4 regions of the Pseudoalteromonas sp. L23 genome follow, and region 1 is predicted to be linked to each of the others. Evidence: predicted binding sites of a transcription regulator. Region 1 holds the regulator's gene; each other region holds the start of a gene.
The links. Region 1 encodes sigma-54, which starts transcription at its own class of promoters, with help from an activator protein. Its sites were predicted from a motif close to GTTGGCACGNNNNTNGNNT; they were not measured.
Positions count from the first base shown of each region.

Region 1 (4,216 bases):
AGGATCACAGGTAAAGGACTGCATGCGGATCTACAAAAGCAAGTGATCGAACTCATCAACCACACAAAGACAATTTATTATGACCAGTAAAATCATTAACAAACTAGTTTTCATCGGCTTGCTTGCAAGTTCTACTCTAGCAATTGCTGCAGAACAAAATGAAGTCATTATTGATGCTGGCCGTCAGCAAGCTCAACTGCAAAGCAACATCGGTATTTTTGAACAGAATGTTGTTATTATTCATGGCAACAGAAAGATAAATGCCGATCGCCTAGAGGTCCACCGCCGCGCGGAGCTCGGCATTAACAAGCAACTGCTTGTGGCAACTGGCAGCCCTGCCACTTTTAGCGAACGTCAACCCGATGGCAACTTACTAGAAGCCAAAGCAAATGAAATCCGTTACGACGTAGCGAAGGGAACCCTAGTGATTTCTGGTGATGCTGAAATCAATCAAACTGGGCAAAAAATCAATGCTCAAGTCATCACCTATGACATTGAAAAGCAATTGATCAGCGCTGAGCGCTCAGACCAAGAAGACTCTCGAGTAAGAACCATCCTTGTTCCTGTTGATGACAAAAAAGACGCTAAAGAGAAAAAAGCGCAGGAAGAAGGTAACAATTAATGAGCGAGCTCAAAGCAACTGGTCTAGCAAAGAGTTATAAAGGTCGTCAGGTCGTCAAAAATGTTGGTTTAAGTGTTCAGGCTGGCAGTATTGTAGGCTTATTAGGACCAAATGGTGCAGGTAAAACCACTACGTTCTACATGATTGTAGGGTTAGTACCAAGCGACAAAGGCTATATTCAGATTGATGACGAAGATATCACTTTGTTACCGATGCACAGCCGTGCACGACTTGGTATTGGCTATCTACCGCAAGAGTCTTCAATCTTTAGAAAACTCACGGTCTATCAAAATTTGATGGCGATTTTAGAAACTCGAAAAGACTTATCTAAAGTTGAAAGAGAAGCTGAACTAAACGAGTTACTGGATGAGTTTAATATTCAACACATTCGCGACTCACAGGGCATGGCATTGTCGGGAGGCGAAAGAAGACGAGTCGAAATTGCTCGCGCTTTAGCCGCAAACCCTAAGTTTATCCTGTTAGATGAACCTTTTGCTGGTGTTGATCCTATTTCGGTGTTAGATATAAAGACAATCATAGAGCACCTAAAAAACCGTGGTATCGGTGTGCTTATCACCGATCATAACGTTAGAGAAACACTGGACGTATGTGAAAAGGCCTACATCGTTTCACATGGTGAGTTAATCGCTGCAGGCACGCCAGAACATGTTTTGGCAGATCAAACCGTAAGAGATGTCTACCTAGGCGAACAATTCAAGCTATAGTTAAGACGTAGTATTAATAACTGTTAAAAAGGATTGTTAGAGATACATGAGGCAATCATTACAGCTGCGCATGGGGCAGCAACTTACAATGACTCCGCAACTGCAACAAGCCATTCGCTTGCTGCAGCTTAGTACATTGGATCTGCAACAAGAAATACAAGAAGCATTAGACAGCAATCCATTGTTGGAAGTGGAAGAAGGTGATAATACTGACGGCGAAAACGCTGACCAACACAGCCAAGAAAAGAGCCGTGCTGACGACAATCAAGATTCAGCCGATGAAACGCAGGTTAGTGACTATGAGATAGACTCAGATACCGCCATGAGCAAAGACACTGTGAGCGATGACCTTGCCATGGATGTCACTTGGGACGAGTATATGAGTGCAGCGCCTGCTGCAAGCTCAGGTCCACTTCCCGATGACGATAATGTTTATCAAGGGGAAACCTCTGAATCTCTCCACGATTATCTCATGTGGCAACTCGAACTGACACCATTTAGTCCAACAGATAGAGCTATTGCGATTGCGATTATTGAAGCGGTCGACCTGTCAGGCATTCTAACACTGTCTTGCGAAGACATTTTAGAAAGCATTAATGACGAGAATAGCGAAGAGCCTATTGAGCTAGATGAAGTCGAAGCCGTACTCAAACGCATTCAGCTTTTTGACCCTGTCGGTATCGCAGCGCGTAGTTTACAAGAATGCTTATGCATTCAGCTAAACCAATTCGCCCCAGATACCCCATGGATTGCCGAAACAAAAATGATCCTGACAGAGCATATCGACTTGCTTGCCAGCCGTGACTATCGAACTTTGGCTAAGAAAACGCGCCTTAAAGAAGCCGATCTCAAAGAGGTCATGACGTTAATACATAGCCTTAACCCAAAGCCTGCGGCAAGCATTATTCATGAAGAGCCTGAATATGTGATCCCTGACGTATCGGTGAAAAAAGTAAAAGGTCGTTGGGTCGTAGAGCTAAATCCTGATGCTATGCCTAAAATAAGAGTAAATGACCATTACGCTGCGATGTCTAGAACGGCGAAATCCAGTACGGATAGTCAGTTTATTCGCTCACATTTACAAGAAGCAAAGTGGTTTATTAAAAGCTTAGAAAGCCGAAATGATACTTTATTAAAAGTTACCAATTGCATTGTGCAACAACAACAGGCATTCTTTGAACATGGCCCCGAAGCAATGCGCCCTATGGTGCTAAATGATGTTGCTGAAATGGTTGAGATGCATGAGTCCACAATTTCCCGTGTGACAACACAAAAATACATGCATACACCTCGGGGAATATTTGAGCTGAAGTATTTCTTCTCTAGCCATGTAAGTACGGAAAATGGAGGTGAGTGCTCTTCTACAGCAATTAGAGCACTTATCAAAAAGCTGATAGCTGCAGAGAATACCGCGAAGCCATTGAGTGACAGCAAAATTGCAGATATCTTAGCAGAGCAAGGAATTAAGGTAGCGAGACGTACGATTGCAAAATATCGTGAATCCCTAGCCATTCCACCGTCAAATCAGCGTAAAAGCTTGATATAAGACGTAAAACCCAAGAAGGAAAAATGCTTATGCAACTAAATCTAACTGGTCGCCATGTAGAAATTACTGACTCATTAAGAGACTATGTCACCAACAAGTTTGCGAAGCTAGAAAGGCACTTTGATCATATCAATAATGTGCATGTGATCCTTGATGTCGAGAAACTAGTACAAAAAGCAGAAGCAACATTACACGTAAACGGCGGCGAGCTATTTGCATCAACAGAGCATCAAGATATGTATGCCGCAATTGATGGCCTTATCGACAAGCTAGATCGTCAAGTTATTAAACACAAAGAGAAGCTCACTCGACACTAAGATGAAATTAAGTGAATTAGTGAACAAGGACTGCAGTAAAGCTGCGGTCCTTTTTAATAGCAAAAAACGTATTTTAGAATACATCAGCGAACTGGCTCATAGCCAAATTCCAAATACCAGTCAGCATGCTATCTTGGACGCCTTAATGGCGCGAGAGAAATTAGGCAGCACAGGGATCGGTAAAGGCATTGCCATTCCCCATGGTCGACTTGAAGGTTTGGATAAAATCCTTGCAATGGTGCTTGTCAGCGAGCAAGGGATCCAGTTTGAAGCCATAGATAAGCAGCCTGTCGATATTTTTGTCGCGTTCATCGTACCCGAAGGTGATAATCAACAGCACCTGAAGACCTTAGCGGCGATTGCTGATACACTCAAAGACAAGTCTTTTTGCAAAATGCTTAGACAAGCAAAAAGTGACGATGAGTTATATACAGTGATCCAAGGTGAACTTGATGAGTGATGAAGAAAAAGGACTCGAGCTTATCATTATCAGTGGCCGCTCAGGCTCTGGTAAATCTGTAGCGCTTCGAGTATTGGAAGACTTAGGCTACTATTGTGTGGATAACATTCCGGTCAATTTGCTGCCGTCTTTAGTCCGCAGTGTTTCGGACAATTATAATAAAATTGCAGTCAGTATTGATGTTAGAAACTTACCTAAAGAACAGGACGAGTTTAATGACATTCTTGAATACTTACCAGGCTTTGCCAAACCTACCCTGTTTTATTTAGACAGTGACGATCAAACCCTGATAAAACGCTTCTCAGAAACACGCCGTTTGCACCCTCTTTCACTGCATAATCTTCCATTAGATGTTGCGATAAAGAAAGAACGGGAATTGTTAGACGTGCTGATCACTCGCGCCGATTTTCTCATTGATACTACAGGCCTGAGCGTTCATCAACTTGCAGAAGATATCCGCGAAAAAATCTTAGGTAAAAAAGACAAACAACTCATTATTACCTTTGAATCTTTCGGCTTTAAACACGGCATCCCAAAACAAGCGGA
Region 1 covers NZ_JAKKCW010000004.1:42,908-47,123, reverse strand. Annotated here, with positions in the region: gene lptC (LPS export ABC transporter periplasmic protein LptC) at 1-90, shown strand, start outside; gene lptA (lipopolysaccharide transport periplasmic protein LptA) at 80-622, shown strand; gene lptB (LPS export ABC transporter ATP-binding protein) at 622-1,347, shown strand; gene L3V43_RS08915 (RNA polymerase factor sigma-54) at 1,394-2,893, shown strand; gene hpf (ribosome hibernation promoting factor) at 2,923-3,210, shown strand; gene ptsN (PTS IIA-like nitrogen regulatory protein PtsN) at 3,212-3,670, shown strand; gene rapZ (RNase adapter RapZ) at 3,663-4,216, shown strand, end outside.

Region 2 (4,216 bases), on a different contig from region 1:
CAAAGCGCTCCATTAGCCCGCTTAGTGTCGTAATGTTGGATGTTGATTATTTTAAGCTCTATAACGACGAATATGGTCATTTGATGGGTGATGATGTCTTGAAGGTTTTTGTAAGCACCGCCAAAAATCATATTCGTCGACCTATGGATGCGCTGTACAGGTACGGCGGTGAAGAGTTTGCCATCTTACTGCCAAACACACCCTATTCTTTCGCCTTAGAGATCGCGCAAAGAGTGGTACAAACCTTCTTCGAAACCGCTATTGAACATAAACTTTCACCACTAAAAGCTGTATCGGTTAGTGCTGGTGTCGCTTCACTTAGTGAGGATAATATCAATCAAACTGTTGAAGAGTTAGTAGAAAGAGCAGATAACGCGCTATATGAAGCTAAAAAGAATGGTAAAAATCGAGTGTTTGGAGAGGCAAGCTAGCAGCTGTTATCACCATAGTAAGTGGTGACCGTTTCCATACGGATCAGCGCAACCTCTGAATTAGGAAAAGGGAGCTGCTTTAGTGTATTGCTATAAGATAAATAACTAAAAATGGAGCCAACTCATTCACCATATCGTGTAGAGCTAGCTATAAACTTAGATTTCTATTTAGAACAATTCTTGATATTATCGCAACTCGTTGGGGAGTAGCCTGCTTCCAATGCTCGGAAGAGTTCGTATCAACATAATTGGCCAAAATGCCATGGTGCGGACACCTCTCGGTTGGCGAGACCATCGATATATCCATGCCTGTGGTCGGGCGTGTGGATATGTCGTGGACTCAAATCGCCCGACCGGAGCAATGTAAATGAATTTCGTCACCCTGCTACTGTTAGCATACGCCATGTCTACCGATGCGTTTGCCGCGGCAATCGGTAAAGGCGCCAGCCTAAAATCACCTCGGCTTACCGAAGCCATAAAAATCGGCCTCATTTTTGGTGTTATTGAAGCCTGTACGCCGCTGATTGGCTGGTTAATAGGACAATCTGCAGCTGGCTATGTCGAGGCTTGGGATCACTGGATTGCCTTTATCTTACTGTTAGGACTTGGCGCTCATATGATTTATGAGAGCCTTAAGGGTAATGACGATGCGCCAGCACAGCACGCAAAGCAACCTTGGTTAAAAACCATTATCACAGCGTTTGGTACCAGTATTGATGCAATGGCTGTCGGTGTCAGTCTCGCATTTGTTGATGTGAATATATGGCTCGCCGCTTCGCTCATTGGCCTTGCCACCACCATGATGGTAACAATTGGTGTGATGATTGGGCATTCGGCTGGAAAGTTCCTTGGTAGTCGAGCTGAAACCTTTGGTGGGGTGATCTTAATCTGTGTGGGAACTTGGTTGCTATATAGCCATCTTTCGATTTAATCGCAAAAAGAGCGGTATATTTACCGCTCACTTACTTATCCCTTTACGTTAGGGCTACTTGGCTTTTAAGCCTTTTTAATCGCTTTTTTCAGCTTTTTGATTTTTGCTTCATGCTTTTCAATCTTTGCTTTACGCGCTTTCAGCTCTTTTTTAAGCGCTTTGACATCGCTTTTCTTCGCCATAACTAATCTCCTTTGGTTGTTTTGCGAACACCTACTACCATAGCAAAGTGACTGACAATATCAAACTACACCTGCGCTACTGCGTTGCCTGCCATCTAATAGTGGTAATTTTGACCAAATACTATTTTGTACAACTAAATATTAGTAAATAAATAGAGTAAGTTGATATTAAAAAACACTAACCACTTGTTTTATAAATGATTTAATGTTGGCTTGGTTGTTGCTTCTATAAGCATAAATCAAGAGAACGGAACCAACCATATGTCTGTACCATTAAAAGATAGGCCTCTCGAATCCGTTAGGGAAGAGGTGATTGACCAGTTAATTCTAAATTACAGCCACGGTGAGCTTTCGGCTGATGCATTCGAGAGACGATTGGATAAAGCATACGACCTGAACGAACAAGAACAAATTGCAGCACTTAGTGCTGATTTACCGCTCAAGTCGGATGCAAGATATCACAGCGAAAAAGCCGCTCGTTTGGGTCCAAAATTTACCTCAAGCGTAGATGGTGCTGAGGCGATAAGCATTACCTCTATACTTAGTTCCAACCATCGCAGTGGCGAGTGGATCGTACCTAAAGAGATCCAACTAAAAAATTACCTTGGCAGCTTGGAACTAGATTTTACCAACGCAATTTTTAGTCACCCTGAAGTACATATTTATATAAATTGCATTTTAGGCAGTGATGAAATCTTCGTACCAGACACAGTCGATGTCATCACCGATATTCGTAATGTTATGGGTTCAGTAGAAAACACTAGAAATACGCTTGCATCTGCAGGGCAGGTGAAACAGCGTCCACGAATTTATGTTCACGGTAGAATGATTTTGGGTAGCATTGAAATTAGCGTAAAGCGCTCAATGAAAGCACAAATAAAGCAATTTGCCGACGGCCTTAAATCCCTATTTGGTGACGGCACGAAATCCAAAAGCTAAAGCTTTATAAAAAACCCCTTGGTTCAGGGGTTTTTTATTATCCGAATAGCAGAGTAAACTTTTTACTGCTCTACAGGAAAGCCTCTATCACGCATAAGCGCTTCAACTTCAGCGTCACGACCTCTAAACTTGCGATACGCTTCTGCTGGATCCATTGAGTTGCGAACTGAGAATAGGTAATCCACTAAACGCTGTGCAACGTCTTTGTCGTAGAAGCCACCTGGCGCTTCTGCAAACGCTTCTGCTGCATCAGAAGTTAATACCTCAGCCCACAGGTAACCGTAGTAACCCGCTGAATAACCTTCACCTGAGAATACGTGACCAAAGTGAGTTGTACGATGACGCATCACGACCTCGTCCGGCATGCCTAGCGCACCTAACTGAGACTTTTCGAATGCAACAGGGTCGCCAATCTTGTCAGGATCTGTGGTATGGAAAAGCATATCCATAATAGCCGATCCAAGGTATTCAGTCGTCGCGAAACCTTGGTTAAAGGTTGCTGACTTCTTGATTTTCTCGATTAACGCTTTAGGCATAGGTTTGCCTGTTTTATAGTGAACTAAGTAACGATTGATCACTTCGTCCGTTGCCAACCAACGCTCCAATAACTGAGATTGGAACTCGGTGTAGTCACGAACACCAGAGTTTGAACTTGGATACTTCACGTTTGATGAAAGCGCATGCAGCGCATGACCAAACTCGTGGAAATAGGTTTCTGCATCTGACCAAGAAATTAAGGTCGCTTCACCTTCTGGTGCTTTCACAAAGTTGGAGTTGTTTGAGCTAAGCACATTTGTTTTACCATCAAATGTTGTATGACTACGATATGACAACGCCCATGCACCTGATCGTTTACCTTTACGTGCGAACGGGTCTAAATACCAAAGGCCGATATTATCACCAGTGGTTTTGTCTGTTACTTCCCAAACACGAACGTCAGGGTGGAATACAGGCACCGAGCCCTTTGGCACTTCAGTGAATTCAAAGTTAAACAGACGGCCTGCTACATAGAACATCGCTTCACGCAAATTATCTAGCTGTAAATAGGCTTTAACTTCGTTTGAATCCAATTGATACTTAGCTTGGCGAACCTTCTCAGCGTAGAAACGGTAATCCCATGGCATGATTTTTATATCATTGCCTTCAAGCTTAGCAATAGATGTCATGTCTGTTACTTCTTCTTTCACGCGCGCAATTGCAGCAGGCCATACTTTTTTCATCAGCGCCATCGCATTTTCAGGCTTTTTCGCCATGCGGTCTTCAAGACGCCACTGCGCGTAATTATCGTAGCCGAGTAAGTTAACGCGTTCATGTCTAAGCTTTAGGATGTCAGAGATAATCGCTTTATTGTCGTACTCGCCACCGTTGTTGCCACGGTTATAGTAGTTGTTCCATACTTTCTCGCGTAACTCACGCTCTGTTGAGTAGGTTAAAAATGGATCCATTGATGAACGAGAGTTGGTAATCGCGTACATGTCCGCCTTACCGCGCGCTTTTGCAGCAGCCGCTGCCGACGCAACAAACGACTCAGGCAAACCTGACAACTGGTCTTTAGTGAGATAGACTACATAGTTTTCTTCATCTGCAAGGACGTTGTTTGCAAATTTAGTATGTAGCTTTGATAGCTCAAGATTAATGTCCGCGTAACGCTTAGCGTCTTCACCTTTTAGCGTCGCTCCATTGCGGGCAAAGCCGTTATAACGCATCCAAGTAATACGCTGCTCTTCTGCCGT
Region 2 covers NZ_JAKKCW010000003.1:497,057-501,272, reverse strand. Annotated here, with positions in the region: gene L3V43_RS08715 (diguanylate cyclase) at 1-431, shown strand, start outside; yybP-ykoY riboswitch at 621-779, shown strand; gene L3V43_RS08710 (manganese efflux pump MntP family protein) at 799-1,362, shown strand; gene L3V43_RS08705 (LiaF domain-containing protein) at 1,806-2,483, shown strand; gene L3V43_RS08700 (M3 family metallopeptidase) at 2,546-4,216, opposite strand, start outside.
Region 2: L3V43_RS08705 (LiaF domain-containing protein) is a predicted target of sigma-54. The motif match lies at 1,752-1,770, and genes of this name have one in related genera.

Region 3 (4,216 bases), on a different contig from region 1:
TTCGGTGTACCCTCGATATCGAAAGTGAAGCCAAGATTATCAAAAGGTGCAGGTGCAACTCCCACTCCAGAGAGAATATCTTTACCATCGGCAGGAGCCGTAAAGGTATGCGTTGTACCTGAATTACTGGTTAACGTATATTCGTTAGCATTGGCTGTTTTAGTCAAAGTATAAGGACCATCATTCAACGTTGGCGGCGTTCCCGCAGTAAACGCACTGGTCGCGGGATCGGTATCAGTGACGACTCCTGCTGAAATGGTCGCCGTACCATTATTGTCTGCTGATTTTTCAGTACGAATTGGCGACGCTAATGCGAGAGCTTCTGGTCTTTGAGTTGCAAGCTCCAACCCAGTTGCAGCCTGTTGATTTAATTTCACAAGAAATCTATCACCTGTTGCACCACTACCCGTTACGTTCATTTGTAAGCCAAAATAATCGCCGGTTCCCGTGATGACTCCACCTGCAATATTACCAGTCGTCGGCGTACCGATAGGATTTCCTTTGGCATCTACAGCTGTTATTTCAACGGTTGTTGCACTGGTATAAGTAACTTGAAAATCGGTAGCTGGCAACTCATTGCCGCGCCCAGGCTCAAGTGTTGCCGTAAGCACTGCGGTGCCTGTATTTTCGCTGTAAGCAAAACCACCCACGGTAGGTATTTTAAAAATATCTCCACCTATGTTGCCATCTAAGTCCATTCCCAATCTATTTTGCTGATTAAAAGCATCAGCTAATGCGAGGCCAATTTGGCCTAGTTGGTTTTGTGCCGGGATCAACACTTCATCTCTAAACGCCAGTAACCCGCCGATTTTGCCTTTCAAGCTGCCGCTATCTAACTCGAGTTGCACAACATTTTTATCTTTAATGTCTAGAATTAGTTCTTTATGGTTGGGATCCGGGTTGCCTTTCATCGCGAATAAATTGAAGGCACCACCTTGCATCACAAGCGCATCCCCAGTGCCTAAAAATACGAGCTTTTCGCCATTTTCACCGTCGAGTGTTTCTATATCTACGAGCTCAGCAAGCTCTTTAATTGCTTGATCTCGCTCATTAAGCACGCTGTGATCGACATTGTTAAGATTGAGCGCCGACTTACTCGCCACTTGCTTATTCAATTCACTGATTTTTTGCACAAGGTTATTGGCTTCTTCTGAGAAAATATCCAATTGCTCGTTCACGATACTGTTTTGATCAACAACAATACCTGACAATCTATCCATTTGATCGACTAGGCCTTGAGCGCCCGTCATAAATAAAGAGCGGTTAGTTGTCGATGAAGGCAAGTTAATCGCGCTTTGTAAATTATTAAACATCGAGTTGATGCTCTTGCTCAGACTGTTTGAGTCTTGTGCAAACAACGTATCAACGCGGCTTGCCTCAGTGACAAACTGCTCATAGTAAGATTGATTAGAAATATCACGATTTAATTGCTGCTGCGCAAATTGGTTGATCAAACGCACCGTTTCACCACGACCAACCATGCCACCTATCATCGTTCCGTGCTCAGTCCGTTCACGGATATACCCTTTGGTATTTAGGTTAGCAATGTTTTTACTGGTGGTTTGTAGTAACTCGGAGTTAGCCCTAACCCCTGCCGCACCAATATTTAATAGATCAAATGACATCTCATCTGACTCCCTTTGTTAGCGCACCGGATAAGAAATCGGATACATCAATACGCTTTAAAACTGACTTAATTTTGTTGGCATAATTCGGATCGGTCGCATAGCCTGCATTTTGAAGTTCACTTAAATAGGCGTGACTATCACCAGCCTTATTTAAGGCTTGCTCGTATCTCGGATTACCTTTTAGAAAACTGACATAATCATCAAAGCTTTGTTCAAGCGACTTATAAGCACGGAAATCGGCTTGCTTTTGCACCGGTAACCCTTGCTCAAATTCAAGTGTCGATTTTCTGGCGCTTTCACCACTCCAGCGGCTATCCGCTTTAATATTGAATAGATTAAAACTGCTACTACCATCCTTTTTGCTGATGATGTGTTTACCCCAACCGGTTTCCAGTGCAGCTTGTGCAACCATTACCGCAGGGTTCAAGCCCAACTTTTTCGCCGCTGTTTGAGCGTATTCCCAAATTCTGTCGACGAATTCCTCAGGAGAACCAAAGCCTGTTTGTTCATCGCTTGAGGCATCTGCCTTTACATTGACAACCTGCGGTTCGGGTTTATTCACACTCTCACTCGCTGTAGCCTGCTTTTTAAAGGCAATATCGCCGTCAGCTCTCATTACTGAGGCAGGCTTATACTTTTCAGAGTTAGGAGACAACTGCTGCACAATCAGATCTGCCAGTCCTAAGCTGCCCTGCTCAGATAAGTGCATCGAAAGTTGCTGATCATGCATTTCTTCAAAAAATTTGACACCACTAGAGTTAAATGGACTGTCTTTATCCTCTAGCGCCTCATTCGCTTTACGCATGCTTTGTAACAACATTTGCGTAAAGATAGACTCAAACTGTTGTGCCGCCTTCTTCAATGCCTGATCTGAGGCACCTTGATCGCCAGCACCTTTCAGCGCCTCTTTACGGATCGAATCAAGGTTTCCTAGGTCAAAAAAGCTTTGATTTTTCAATTGGTCGGTGTTCATACACTCAGCACTGTTTGACGTTAATAACTATACAAATAGAAATGCAAAATCCGAGCCAAAAAAAAGCCCCACAATTGCGGGGCTAACTAGTTGATTAATAATGGAACATCAAATGACGACTAATTGACCATTTATCGCGCCTGCTTCTTTTAGCGCTTCAAGGATCGCCATTAAATCGCCAGGTGCTGCGCCAACCTGGTTAATTGCCCTAACCAAGTCATCAAGGCTCACGCCTGGGTCAAACACAAACGCTCGAGAGTCATCCTGATTTACGTCGATAATGCTTTGCTGCGTCACTGTTGTTTCGCCATTCGCCAGCGCATTAGGTTGTGACACATTTTGCTGCTCAGCAATTGTTACGGTAAGGCCGCCATGAGTAATTGCCGCAGGCTGCAACTTGACATTTTTGCCGATAACGATAGTGCCAGTGCGCGAGTTAACGATGATCTTCGCAGCGGTATCCGCTGGTTTGAATTCAAGATTCTCTAGCGTAGATAAATACGCAACGCGCTGAGACGGATCTCTTGGTGCAATTACTCGAACTGAGGCTGCATCCATAGGTTTTGCACTATTTGGTCCAACAAGGCCATTGATAGTATCGGCCAAGCGTTTTGCAGTAGTAAAGTCTGGTCTATTCAAGTTAAAGGTAATGTAATCACCCTGAGTAAACGGACTTGGTACCGCTCGCTCCACTGTCGCGCCGTTTGCCACCCGACCAACAGTCGGCGTATTGATCACAACTCGACTCCCATCGGCACCATCAGCACCCAAACCACCAACAATCAAACTTCCTTGCGCAATTGCATATACGTTACCATCGACCCCTTTTAGAAAGGTCTGAAGTAAAGTGCCGCCTCGTAAACTACCAGCACTACCAATAGATGAAACGGTAACGTCAATGGTTTGGCCGGGCTTAACAAAAGGTGGCAGATCTGCGTGAACCGCAACAGCCGCAACATTTTTAATTTTTGGCTTTAAGCTTGCGGGCATCGTTATGCCAAAGCTATTCAACATCGCTTTAAAGCTTTGCTCGGTAAATCTGGTTTGCTCACCGGTACCAGGCAAGCCTACAACTAGGCCGTAGCCAACCAGTTGGTTTGAACGAACACCTTCAACCATACTGACGTCTTTAACTCGCTCAGCAGAAGCCAAAGAAGAAAAACCAACCAACGTAATGGCCGCACCGATAAGCAAAATATTCTTAAGCATATTGTTCATTTTCAGCACCTTAAAACGGCATCAGCGCGCTCATAAAGAAACTCGTTAACCAACCTGCACTTTGCACTTCTTGTTGGTCACCTTTACCTGAATATTGAATTCTGGCATTTGCCACTCGATTAGACTCAACAGTGTTATCTGCGGTCACATCCTGAGGTCTTACCAACCCTTCTAAGCGAATAAATTCCTCGCCAGTATTGAGGGTTAACCACTTTTCACCGCGGATCACTAAATTACCGTTAGGCAATACTCGGGTTACATTGACCGATATATTCCCGAATAAGCTATTTGACTGATTAGACTTCGAATCACCAGAGAAAGAAGAACTGGATTTAGCACCAAACTGTATTGCTTCTTTTCCGATATTAATGGCATTGCCACCAAGACCAATCACAGG
Region 3 covers NZ_JAKKCW010000009.1:160,329-164,544, forward strand. Annotated here, with positions in the region: gene flgK (flagellar hook-associated protein FlgK) at 1-1,625, opposite strand, end outside; gene flgJ (flagellar assembly peptidoglycan hydrolase FlgJ) at 1,627-2,601, opposite strand; gene L3V43_RS15750 (flagellar basal body P-ring protein FlgI) at 2,710-3,810, opposite strand; gene flgH (flagellar basal body L-ring protein FlgH) at 3,830-4,216, opposite strand, start outside.
Region 3: flgJ (flagellar assembly peptidoglycan hydrolase FlgJ) is a predicted target of sigma-54. The motif match lies at 2,643-2,661, and genes of this name have one in related genera.

Region 4 (4,216 bases), on a different contig from region 1:
TTAATTATGGCCCTATGGACGGTTTAGATAGCTTAAAAAAGCAAATCGTGCGGCGTTATTTGGATATGGGTTTAGCAATAGACATGGATGAAGTGGTGATCACCAATGGCGCGCAAGAAGCATTGGCGATTGCGTTACAAGCGGTAACCAAGCCCGGAGACGTGATAGCGATTGAATCTCCCTGTTATTTTGGCATTGTTGAACTGGCTGAAAACTTAGGGTTAAAGGCCATTGAAATACCTGTTTGCCCAGATGATGGCATTTGGCTGAGCGACCTTGAACGGGCACTTGAAAAGCATGATATTCGAGCGTGTGTGTTTTCTACCAGTATTAGTAACCCGCTTGGTAGTTTTATGCCTGATACGAGACGTGCGCAGCTGGTGGCGCTATTAGAGCAACGTGACGTGGTGTTGATAGAAGACGATGTGTATGGCGATTTATATTTTACCGAGCAGCGTGGCATTCCGGCACAAGCATTTAGCCAAAAGGGCTTAGTGATCACATGTGCGTCATTTTCAAAAACCGCAGCGCCTAGCTATCGGGTGGGTTGGATGGTCGCCAGTCAATTTAGTGCAAAAGCAAAGCGCATAAAACGTGCGTTGAGTTGCTCATCATCTTTAATGAATCAATGGGCACTAGCGGATTTTCTCAGCTCCGGAGGCTACGAGCGCCATTTAAAGTTGGTCCGTAAACGGTTAATTGAGAATCGAGACCGTATGATCCAAGCGGTGAATGTTGCATTTGGTAGTGAGGTAAGAGTCAGTCGCCCGCAAGGCGGTTGTGTGCTGTGGTTAGACTTAGGTAAGCACGTCGATGGTGCCTTGTTGTTCCAAAAAGCCCTGGAGTGTGGGATCAGTATTACGCCTGGTACGCTATTTAGTGCCAGCAAAAAGTATCAAAATTGTATACGTATCAGTTATGGCTTGCCGTGGGATGCGTCGGTAGAGCAAGCGATTAAAACGCTGGGGGAGCTGGCTGATGCACAAAGGAAAGGGTTGGCATAACGTACCCTTAATTAAATGTAAGTTATGCCAACGTCAGATTATTTAAATTTAAACAGTTGGTACTCTGACATGGCGGGGATAGACTTTGCGACAATGGCTTCGTTTTTCGCGATTTGTTCAAAGTCGCCACACAGTGCGTCGGCTTTTTTCTCAATAGATTCTGCCTGTTGTTCAACTTTGGTTTCGATTTGTGTTGCGAAGTTTTCCATACGTTGTTCAAAGCTGCTCATATCACCGTTTGCATCTGACATTTCGTTGCCAATCGCAACCAGTAAGCTACCTATCGATTGCATCATGGCACCTTGTACTGCGGTCTCGATTTTTTCTTCAAACTGATTATCAAAATTTTGGCCAAACTCATCAAAGGTTTGCTTGCCCATCACAAACGCACCTTGCTGATAAAACGTATTTTGCACTTCTGTTTCAAGATCATCGATCACAGCATGGATGCTATCTAAACTGGTTAAATTAAAGGTGTGTGCCACTTCATTAAGGGCGACGCCCGCTAGTTTTATGCCTTCAAAAGCAATATCAGCCACTTGTGGTAGGCGGCCTCTTAGTTCATCACCATATTGCGTGAGCATCGTTTTTTGCTGTGTATTAAGTGCGATGCGCTCGCCATTGAGTGTCAGTTCGCCAAGGTTGTTGATCTCAGCTGTTTTGTTTTTGGCCGTTGTGATCACCAAGTTATCAGGTGTGATCCTAACGTCATTCTGAAATTCTACTTCACAATTGTCACCGCTAAACGTGATGTTATTTTTTTCGTGTGCAGCGACGGTGGTTGTCATCATTGTTGCTGCTGTTAGTAGTAAAATTTTATTCATGGTCGATCCTTATTGGCTCAGTTTCATGATTGTTGTTACAAGAACAGTGCCAAATATAAACCCAAGTAAAATCAATATATTGTGTTATATTGTTGAAAGTTAATGTGCTCTAAAAGTGATGAAATTGACTAAAATATAGTTGTTTTTGTCAAAATGAATTAGGCGATAAAAAATTTTTATTGTAAGGATAAGAAACTCTCACTTTTCAGAATGACAATTTAGCGCTAAATAGTGATCTTGAGAGACGGCTCTCATTTTATTAATGACTATTTTATTTTGGAGTTAGTTGTGGGTAAGACATTCTCTTACGATGCGCTTGATGATGATTTTGCAGACGATGAATTTGAAAAGTTGGGTCGTAACCAACATGACAAGCAAAAGCGTAAAGTCAAAAGAAAGCTAGACGACTACTTAGAGCAAAAACGCCTACGTAGAAATCTAGGCGATGATGATTTCGACTATATTGATGACTGATCATTAAACGTCATCTACGAGTCTAGCACTGACAGTAATTCAATTTGGCTGTGTGATTAAGCAGGGCTGTGGGTTACTCAATGCGATGTCTGAGTTATTGTGTCGTTGGTGATAGCCAAGCAAGTGACGAGATATTCAGATAGTAAGCAGCCGCAAATATGCGGCTGTTTTGTTTTGATTAATCTTTAAAAGATTTATGGCAGTCTTTACAGCCTTTTGCCCAATCTTTAAATGCAGAAGCAATCAGCTTTTTGTCGCCAGAGTCAGCTGCAACAGCCAGTGCTTGAGCATACTCGGCAAATTGCTTGGCTTTACCATCGAACTCAGCTCTGTTTGACCAAACGGCTGGTAGGGCATCAGTATTGCCTTTGTCAGAACCGTCGATAAATGCTTCCCAAGGCATTTGCGATAATTGCGCAGCATTGTGAGCACGTTGTTTAAATACTTCGGCATCAAATGGTACTTTGCCTTTTAGCATGTCGCCCATATTGCCAATTTGGAAACGGATCAATTGGAAAGACGCTTTGCGGTATTCAATTGCATCATCAGCCGATTCAAACATAGTGTTAGCTTGCGCTGTTGCTGCAAGACAGCTAAATAGTGTGACGGTAAGTAGTTTCTTCATAGTAAACCCCTAATATTTTTCCCTATTTTCAATGTAAATTACAAATATAATCAAACAATTGCGATAAGTGCCCTGTGACGGAGGCAACTAGTTTTAAATAATCAACTCTCGATGTCTTTGAATATCATGCCCCTGCGCATACTGCGGGTGGCTAAAAAGATTTCTCCAAGCAAAGAGACAAACGCGCCAATAAGCAGCACCATAGCCGCGATAAAACAAGACGATAAAGTAATACCCAATGGCATACTGTACAAGTGGGACATGAACAGCAGCATAACCACTGCACACACAAGCAACGCACTGAGTACACTCATGCTAAATGCAACGTGAATAAAACGAGACCGTTTTAACAGTGCGCGCATTTCACGGCTAAAGTGCATTTTGAGTTCTTCATCTTGCGTGGTATTGATCTTGCGATCGAGTAAACGCGCCCTATCCGTGATCCGTGCTAAGCGGTTTGATAGTACCCCTAAGGTCGCAGCAATACCCGTAATTAAAAATACAGGGGCAACGGCGGTTTGGATAACTTTGGCCATCGTGAGAATGCTAACGACTTCTGGATTCATATAGTTACCTCGTTAATTCCAGTTTAGTTTTGATAAGGTGTTGGGTTGCTCACCGAGGAGGGTTTGCATCACTCGGTTGCGTTCATCAAGCAAGATGACTCTAGGAATGCCTTTGTTGGCATACGTGTTGTAGATATCTCGATTGGGATCGGCAACAAAATGGATGGGCAATTGCATGGTTTCGTTGAATTGCTCAAGTGTAGTGTTAGTTTCTTCTCGGCCAATAGCAACGATGGTTAACTCGGCCTGGGTGAGTAATTCAGATTGTTTTAGTTCACTCAATAAGCGTTGCGAATCGGAGCACCAAGTCGCGAATAAAATCACCAGCTTTTTGTGATTAGCATCGAACCTAATAGCTTGGTTTTTGATATCCGTAAATCGCAAATGTTTAAAGGAGTCGCCGGTGTGGATATAGGTCTGATAGCCATCGTCTGCCTGTGGTAGCGCTTCGTTTGAGGCCTTGCAGTCACTAAATCCGGTGGTGAGAACGGTACTAAGTAGTAACATTTTTATTGTTGTTTTCATGTCTATTCCTTGTTTCCGTGTCTGTGTTTTTGAACTCTTGCGCGCATTTCAGTATATTGCCCCACTTAGATGATTTCTTAAAGTCCAATTTCTTATAGCCGTTGATATGATTTACCTTTCTTTATTTGGGCTTGCTTTTATTGCCGCAACACTATTACCTGCGTCGTCGGAGCTGGCGCTGAGTGGGCTCGTTGTGAA
Region 4 covers NZ_JAKKCW010000018.1:50,687-54,902, reverse strand. Annotated here, with positions in the region: gene L3V43_RS20980 (PLP-dependent aminotransferase family protein) at 1-1,004, shown strand, start outside; gene L3V43_RS20975 (YggN family protein) at 1,043-1,828, opposite strand; gene L3V43_RS20970 (hypothetical protein) at 2,117-2,302, shown strand; gene L3V43_RS20965 (cytochrome c) at 2,481-2,927, opposite strand; gene L3V43_RS20960 (DUF2721 domain-containing protein) at 3,029-3,493, opposite strand; gene L3V43_RS20955 (thioredoxin-like domain-containing protein) at 3,506-4,018, opposite strand; gene L3V43_RS20950 (YqaA family protein) at 4,125-4,216, shown strand, end outside.
Region 4: L3V43_RS20975 (YggN family protein) is a predicted target of sigma-54. The motif match lies at 1,864-1,882, and genes of this name have one in related genera.